2 regions of the Streptomyces sp. NPDC012466 genome follow, and region 1 is predicted to be linked to the other one. Evidence: riboswitches for the same ligand, from Rfam matches in the RefSeq annotation. Region 1 holds a riboswitch; the other holds the start of a gene.
What was found. A riboswitch is a leader RNA that binds a small molecule or an ion and turns the genes downstream of it on or off. The one in region 1 is predicted to bind S-adenosylmethionine.
Positions count from the first base shown of each region.

Region 2: linked by a shared signal. The riboswitch ahead of thrC (threonine synthase) and the one ahead of ACFY9E_RS32805 (aminotransferase class V-fold PLP-dependent enzyme) in region 1 are both predicted to bind S-adenosylmethionine.

Region 1 covers NZ_JBIBEQ010000010.1:303,782-307,199, reverse strand. The annotation lists gene ACFY9E_RS32815 (cytochrome b N-terminal domain-containing protein) at 1-241, shown strand, start outside; gene trpD (anthranilate phosphoribosyltransferase) at 378-1,442, shown strand; SAM riboswitch class IV at 1,515-1,631, shown strand; gene ACFY9E_RS32805 (aminotransferase class V-fold PLP-dependent enzyme) at 1,766-3,133, shown strand; gene ACFY9E_RS32800 (Lrp/AsnC family transcriptional regulator) at 3,165-3,418, opposite strand, start outside.
Region 2 covers NZ_JBIBEQ010000006.1:434,756-438,173, reverse strand. The annotation lists gene ACFY9E_RS24055 (trehalose-6-phosphate synthase) at 1-516, opposite strand, end outside; gene ACFY9E_RS24050 (glucosyl-3-phosphoglycerate synthase) at 590-1,561, opposite strand; SAM riboswitch class I at 1,717-1,872, shown strand; gene thrC (threonine synthase) at 1,888-3,174, shown strand; gene ACFY9E_RS24040 (MoaD/ThiS family protein) at 3,260-3,418, shown strand, end outside.

The sequences.
Region 1 (3,418 bases):
GTTCATCGAGGTGCACGAGCCGCTCAGCCAGGAGCAGATGTACACGCTCACGGCGCACGAGCAGTACAAGCCGGCCGAGATCGGCCCGACGGTCGACGAGAACGGTGTCGAGCGCAAGGTGAAGGGCTCCGAGAAGCTGCGCGCCAAGCTCAGCGACGCCTACTACGGCGAGGGCGCCCAGATCCCGAAGCCCACCGTCGAGGAGTACCGGGAGATCACGAGCGGCCACGGCCACCACTGATCACTGTTTCGCCACGCCACTGAAGGGCCCCGTCCGGTGTTCGGACGGGGCCCTTCGCCGTGCCCGGGCCTGGATAGGGTGGACCCCGTTGAGACTCTCGTCCCGCACTGCGGGACGCCTGACCCTGGAGCGGCTTATGAGCGCTGTGACCCCCGCTGGAGGCGACACCGCGGCGGGCCGCTCCTGGCCCCTGCTGCTGAACGGCCTGCTGGACGGCAGGCACCTGAGCGCCGACGACACCGCCTGGGCGATGGACCGGATCATGCGCGGCGAGGCGACCGAGGCGCAGATCGCCGGGTTCGTCGTGGCCCTGCGCGCCAAGGGCGAGACCGTCGAGGAGATCAACGGCCTGGTCCGCACGATGTACGAGCACGCCAACGTGATCGAGGTGCCCGGGGCGACGGTCGACATCGTCGGCACCGGCGGTGACGGCGCGAAGACGGTCAACATCTCCACGATGTCCTCGATCGTCGTCGCGGGCACCGGCGCGAAGGTCGTCAAGCACGGCAACCGTGCCGCGTCCTCGGCGTCCGGGGCCTCCGACGTGCTGGAGAAGCTCGGGGTCAACCTGGAGCTGCCGTTGCACCGGGTCGCCGAGGTGGCCGAGGAGGCCGGGATCACCTTCTGCTTCGCCGTGAAGTTCCACCCGGCGCTGCGGCACGCGGGCGCGGCCCGCGGCCAGTTGGGCATCCGCACGGTGTTCAACGCCCTCGGCCCGCTGACCAACCCGGCCCGGGTCCGGGCCCAGGCCGTCGGTGTGGCGGATCCCCGCATGGCACCGATCGTCGCGGGCGTGTTCGCCGAGCGCGGCAACTCGTCCCTGGTCTTCCGGGGTGACGACGGCCTCGACGAGCTCACCACCACGGCCACGTCGCGGGTGTGGATCGTCCGGGACGGCGAGGTGACCGAGGAGGCCTTCGACCCCCGGGACGTGGGCCTCGAACTGGTCCCCGTGGACGCCCTGCGCGGTGCGGACGCCTCCTACAACGCGGAGGTCGCGCGGCGGCTGCTGGACGGAGAGACGGGGCCGGTGCGGGACGCGGTGGTGCTGAACTCGGCCGCGGCCCTGGTGGCCCTGGAGCCCACCACCGCGCCACTGGCCGAGCAGATCCGTGCCGCGATGGTGAAGGCGGCCCAGTCGATCGACTCCGGTGCGGCGAAGCGGACGCTGGAGCGCTGGGTGGCCGCGAGCAACACGTAGGGAACCCGGACGGCGTCCCGCGATCCGGACTCGGGTTGCGGGGCGCCGATCTTTTCGCGTACGTTCCTGGCAGGTCATGAGTGACAGTCATGAGGCCCCGGCCGACTGTCCGGCAACCCTCCGTCCGTGGCGGGGTGCCCCGGGTGAAGACCAGGCCGCAGGCAGCGAGGTCTGTGGCAAGCGCGTGACGAGGAGTCTCTCGTGAACCAGCGAATGCGATAGGGCCGCAGAGCCCCGCCTCCGCACCCCCTTGTTCCTTCACCCCCGCTTGTAGCCGTACGTGCTCGCGGGCGGATTCCACCTGCCTTCACGGGAGTTCACCCATGTCCGTCTCCACCGTTGCCGCCGCTCAGTCCGTTTGTGCCCCGCTGCCCGTTCTGGGCCGGTATGTCACCGTCCCGCTCGTGACCGGCGGCGAGGTCACCTACGCCGCCCTCGACTACGCCGCCAGCGCCCCGGCGCTCCAGCGGGTCTGGGACGACGTGGCCGCCTACGCGCCGTACTACGGCAGCGTGCACCGCGGCGCCGGGTACCTGTCCCAGCTGTCGACCGACCTGTTCGAGAACGCCCGCCGGACCGTCGCGGAGTTCCTCGACTGCCGCGAGGGCGACCAGGTGGTCTTCACCCGCTCCACCACCGACTCCCTCAACCTCCTCGCCGCCGCGCTCCCCGCCGACTGCCAGGTCTTCGTCTTCGAGACCGAGCACCACGCCGCCCTGCTGCCCTGGCGCAACGCCCGCGTGACGTGCCTCGACGCCCCGCGCAGCCCCCGTGAGGCCGTCGAGACCCTGGAGCGCGCCCTGGCCGGCCGGGACCCTCGCGAGCCGGCCCTGGTCTGCGTCACCGGCGCCTCGAACGTCACCGGCGAGCTGTGGCCCGTACGGGAACTCGCCGCGGCCGCGCACGCCCACGGTGCGCGGATCGTGCTGGACGCCGCCCAACTGGCCCCGCACCACCCGGTGTCCGTCGCCGGCCTCGACGTCGACTGGGTCGCCTTCTCCGGGCACAAGCTGTACGCGCCCTTCGGCTCGGGTGTCCTGGCCGGACGGGCCGACTGGCTGCGCGCGGCCGAGCCGTATCTCGCGGGCGGCGGCGCCAGCCGCAAGGTCAGCCGGCGGGAGGACGGGGGAGTGGACGTGGAGTGGCACGACAGCGCCGCCCGCCACGAGGCCGGTTCGCCCAACGTCATCGGCGCCTACGCCGTCGCCTCGGCCTGCAAGGCGCTGACCGAGGCCGGCTTCGACACCCTCGTGGCCCGCGAGCAGTACCTGGTCCGCGCGGTGCGGGAGGGCCTCGCCGGCGTTCCCCAGGTGCGGTTCCTGTCCCTCTTCGGGGACGACGCGCCGCGGGTCGGGGTGCTCTCCTTCGTCGTCGAGGGCTGGAACAGCTCCCACTTCGCCGCCGCCCTGTCCGCCGAGTACGGCATCGGCGTGCGGGACGGGCTGTTCTGCGCCCACCCGCTGGTGCGCACGCTGCTCGGCAGCGACCCGCAGTCGCAGGGGGAGTGCGGGTCGCCGGAGGCCGTGCCCGGTGAGAAGTCGCTCAACGCCATCCGGGTCAGCTTCGGCGCGGGCACGCCGGACGAGCACGTGGAGCGGTTCGTGCGGGCGGTGAAGGAGCTCGTGACGGACGGGGCGAAGTGGAACTACCGCACGGAGGACGGCCGCTGCGTGCCGGACACGTCCGCCTGAGCCGGTCGTCGCCGGGTGCGCGCCCCAGGCCCTAGTTGTCCAGCCCGATCGAGAACGCCGCCTCCAGGTCGTGCTGCGAGTACGTACGGAAGGCCACGTGCGTGTCGGTCCCCTCGACGCCGGGGATCTTGCTGATCCGGCCCGGGATGACCTCCGCCAGGTCCTCGTGCTCCTTCACCCGGACCATCGCGATCAGGTCGTAGGTGCCGGTGACGGAGAAGACCTCGCTGACACTGTCCAGCGCCGCGATCGACTCGGCGATCTCGGGGATCCGGTCCACGCTGG
Region 2 (3,418 bases), on a different contig from region 1:
CGAGAAGTGCCCGATGCGCAGGTCGGGCCGCAGCTCGCGGAGCATGCCCGGCACCAGCGTCAGGTGGTAGTCCTGCACCACGACCGCCGCGCCCTGCGCCGCCTCCTCGGCCAGCGCCTCGGCGAAGGCCCGGTTGTACGTCTCGTAGGACGCCCACTGCCGCCGGAACTCCGCGTCGAAGACCGGCTCCAGGGGCGTCTGGTACAGCATGTGGTGGACGAACCACAGGACCGAGTTGGCGATGCCGTTGTACGCGTCGGCGTGCACGTCGGCCGGGATGTCCAGCATCCGCACGCCGTCCTCGCCGATTCCGCGCCTCACCGCCTCCCGGTCGCCGTCGGACAGCGCCGAGCACACCCACAGCGCGTCCGCGTCCGAACCGATCGCGGAGAGCCCGGAGACCAGGCCGCCGCCACCCCGTTTGGCGTCCAGCGAACCGTCCTCGCCCACCGTGTACGAGACCGGACCGCGGTTGGAGGCCACCAGCACCTGCGCAGCACCGTACGTTGAAGCCATAGACCTCAACCTAGCCCGGCCCGGAAACGCTCAAACGTACGGATCTGCCGCGCCCGGCCGAAAACGGCCCCGGTCAGGCCGCCCTCCGCGCCTGGTACTCGGCGATCTCCACCATCGGCGGACGTTCCTCGGTGTCCACGGAGTACGTCCGCGGCTCGAAGCCGTCCTCGCCCCGCTCGAACTGCGTCAGGGACGGCCGGACCATGTGCCCGCGGGCCAGCCGCAGCTGGGCCGTGCGGTAGATCGCGGCGGCCATCCGGCCCAGCGCCTGCCCGTCCTGGTGCCGGTGCTTGCGCACCCCGACGTCCACCTGGGCGAGGGCGTCCAGGCCCGCCAGGTGCAGGGCGTCGACGAGCATGCCCAGCTCCACGCCGTAGCCGACGGGGAACGGCAGCCGCTCCAGCAGGGAGCGGCGGGCCGCGTACTCGCCGCCGAGCGGCTGCACGAAGCCGGCCAGTCGCGGCCAGTGCATGTTGAGCAGCGGGCGCGCCATCAGTTCGGTGACCCGGCCGCCCTGCCCGGCGGTCGTGCCGGAGGCGAGCGGATCGAACTCAGTGCCGAGCGGACGGTCGTACATGGCCTTCACCAGGTCCACGTCCGGCTCGGTGAGCAGCGGGCCCACGATCCCGGAGACGAAGTCGGACGAGAAGTCCCTGAGGTCCGCGTCGACGAAGCAGACGATGTCCCCGCGGGTGACGAGCAGGGAGCGCCACAGCACCTCGCCCTTGCCGGGCACGGTGGGCAGGCGCGGGAGTATCCCGTCCCGGTGCACCACCCGCGCGCCCGCGGCGGCGGCCACCTCGGACGTGCGGTCGGTCGATCCCGAGTCGACGACGACCAGCTCGTCGACGAGCGGGACCTGCCGCATCAGGTCGTGGCGGATGACGGAGACGATGTCACCGACCGTCGCCTCCTCGTTGAGCGCGGGCAGCACGACGCTGACCGTCTGGCCCGTGCGCTGCTTGGCGGCCAGGATCTGGTGGAGCGGGCGATCGTTCGCGGACCAGGAACGGGTGCTCAGCCACCGCTCGACTTCTTCCAGCACCGTGGCGGCTCCTCTGCGTACTCCAGGCGGGACGGACTGTGATCCATCTCGCGGTTCGGACGGCTATCTCAACTGTCCTGGTCGTCGGTTACAGTCTTGAACAACGCGGATGACCATCGCATGTCCGGGGTCACCCGCCGCCTACAACCACATACAGCTCATCCAGAGGGGCAGAGGGAAACGGCCCGATGAAGCCCCGGCAACCCTCCAGTCGGTTCTCGTAGGTCACTGGCGACCACTTCGCGAGGCTCCCGGCTAGGGAAGGTGCCAAATCCGTCTCACGGCGAAACGCGTCGTGAGGAAGATGAGGAAGGGCCTCGCCTCACATGGCTGTGCAGACTGTTGCAAGCACCACTGACTCCACCGTAGACCTCGGTCCCGCCGCGGCGCTGAGCTGCCGCGAGTGCGGTCACCGCGTCCCCCTCGGCCCGGTCTTCGCGTGCGAGGAGTGTTTCGGCCCGCTGGAGATCGCCTACGACTTCTCGGCCTACGACACCGAGGAACTGCGTAAGAAGATCGAGGCGGGCCCCGCGAACATCTGGCGTTACGCCCCCCTGCTGCCGGTTCCGGCCGACGTGGCGGACAAGCCGAACATCAACCCGGGCTGGACCAAGCTCGTCAAGGCCGACAACCTCGCCCGCGAGCTGGGTGTCGACGCCGGCAAGCTCTTCGTCAAGGACGACTCCGGCAACCCGACGCACTCCTTCAAGGACCGCGTCGTCGCCCAGGCCCTGGAGGCCGCCCGCGCCTTCGGCTTCACCACGCTCTCCTGCTCCTCCACCGGCAACCTCGCCGGTGCGGTGGGTGCCGCCGCGGCCCGCGCCGGCTTCCGCTCCTGTGTCTTCATCCCGCACGACCTGGAGCAGGGCAAGGTCGTCATGGCCGCGGTCTACGGCGGCGAGCTCGTCGGCATCGAGGGCAACTACGACGACGTGAACCGCTTCTGCTCCGAGCTGATCGGCGACCCGGCCGGAGAGGGCTGGGGCTTCGTCAACGTCAACCTGCGGCCGTACTACGCCGAGGGCTCCAAGACCCTCGCGTACGAGATCTGCGAGCAGCTCGGCTGGCAGCTGCCCGACCAGCTCGTCGTGCCGATCGCCTCCGGCTCGCAGCTCACGAAGATCGACAAGGGTCTGCAGGAGCTGATCAAGCTCGGTCTGGTCGAGGACAAGCCGTACAAGATCTTCGGCGCGCAGGCCGAGGGCTGCTCGCCGGTGTCGACGGCGTACAAGGCCGGGCACGACGTGGTCCGCCCGCAGAAGCCGGACACCATCGCCAAGTCCCTCGCCATCGGCAACCCGGCGGACGGGCCGTACGTGCTGGACATCGCGCGCCGCACCGGCGGTGCGGTGGAGGACGTGAACGACGAGCAGGTCGTCGACGCGATCAAGATCCTCGCCCGGACCGAGGGCATCTTCGCGGAGACCGCCGGTGGTGTGACGGTGGGCGTGACGAAGAAGCTGATCGAGAGCGGTGCGCTCGACCCGTCGAAGACGACCGTGGTGCTGAACACCGGGGATGGTCTCAAGACGCTGGATGCGGTGGCGGGCACGGGTCTCACGGCGACCATTCGGCCCAGCCTGGATTCGTTCCGGGCAGCTGGGCTCGTCTGATCGTTGATCCCTGCGGGCCGGTGGGGGTTGCTCGCGCAGCTCCCCGCGCCCCTAGGTTTGTCACCCAACCGGAGGTTTTGAAGTCATGAGCGTCACCGTTCGCATCCCCACCATCCTGCGCACCTACACCGGCGGTCGGGCCGAGGTCGCCGCCGAGGGGGCGAATCTCGGCGAGGTCATCGCCGATCTGGAGAAGAACCACACCGGGATCGCCGCCCGGGTGCTGGACGACCAGGGCAAGCTG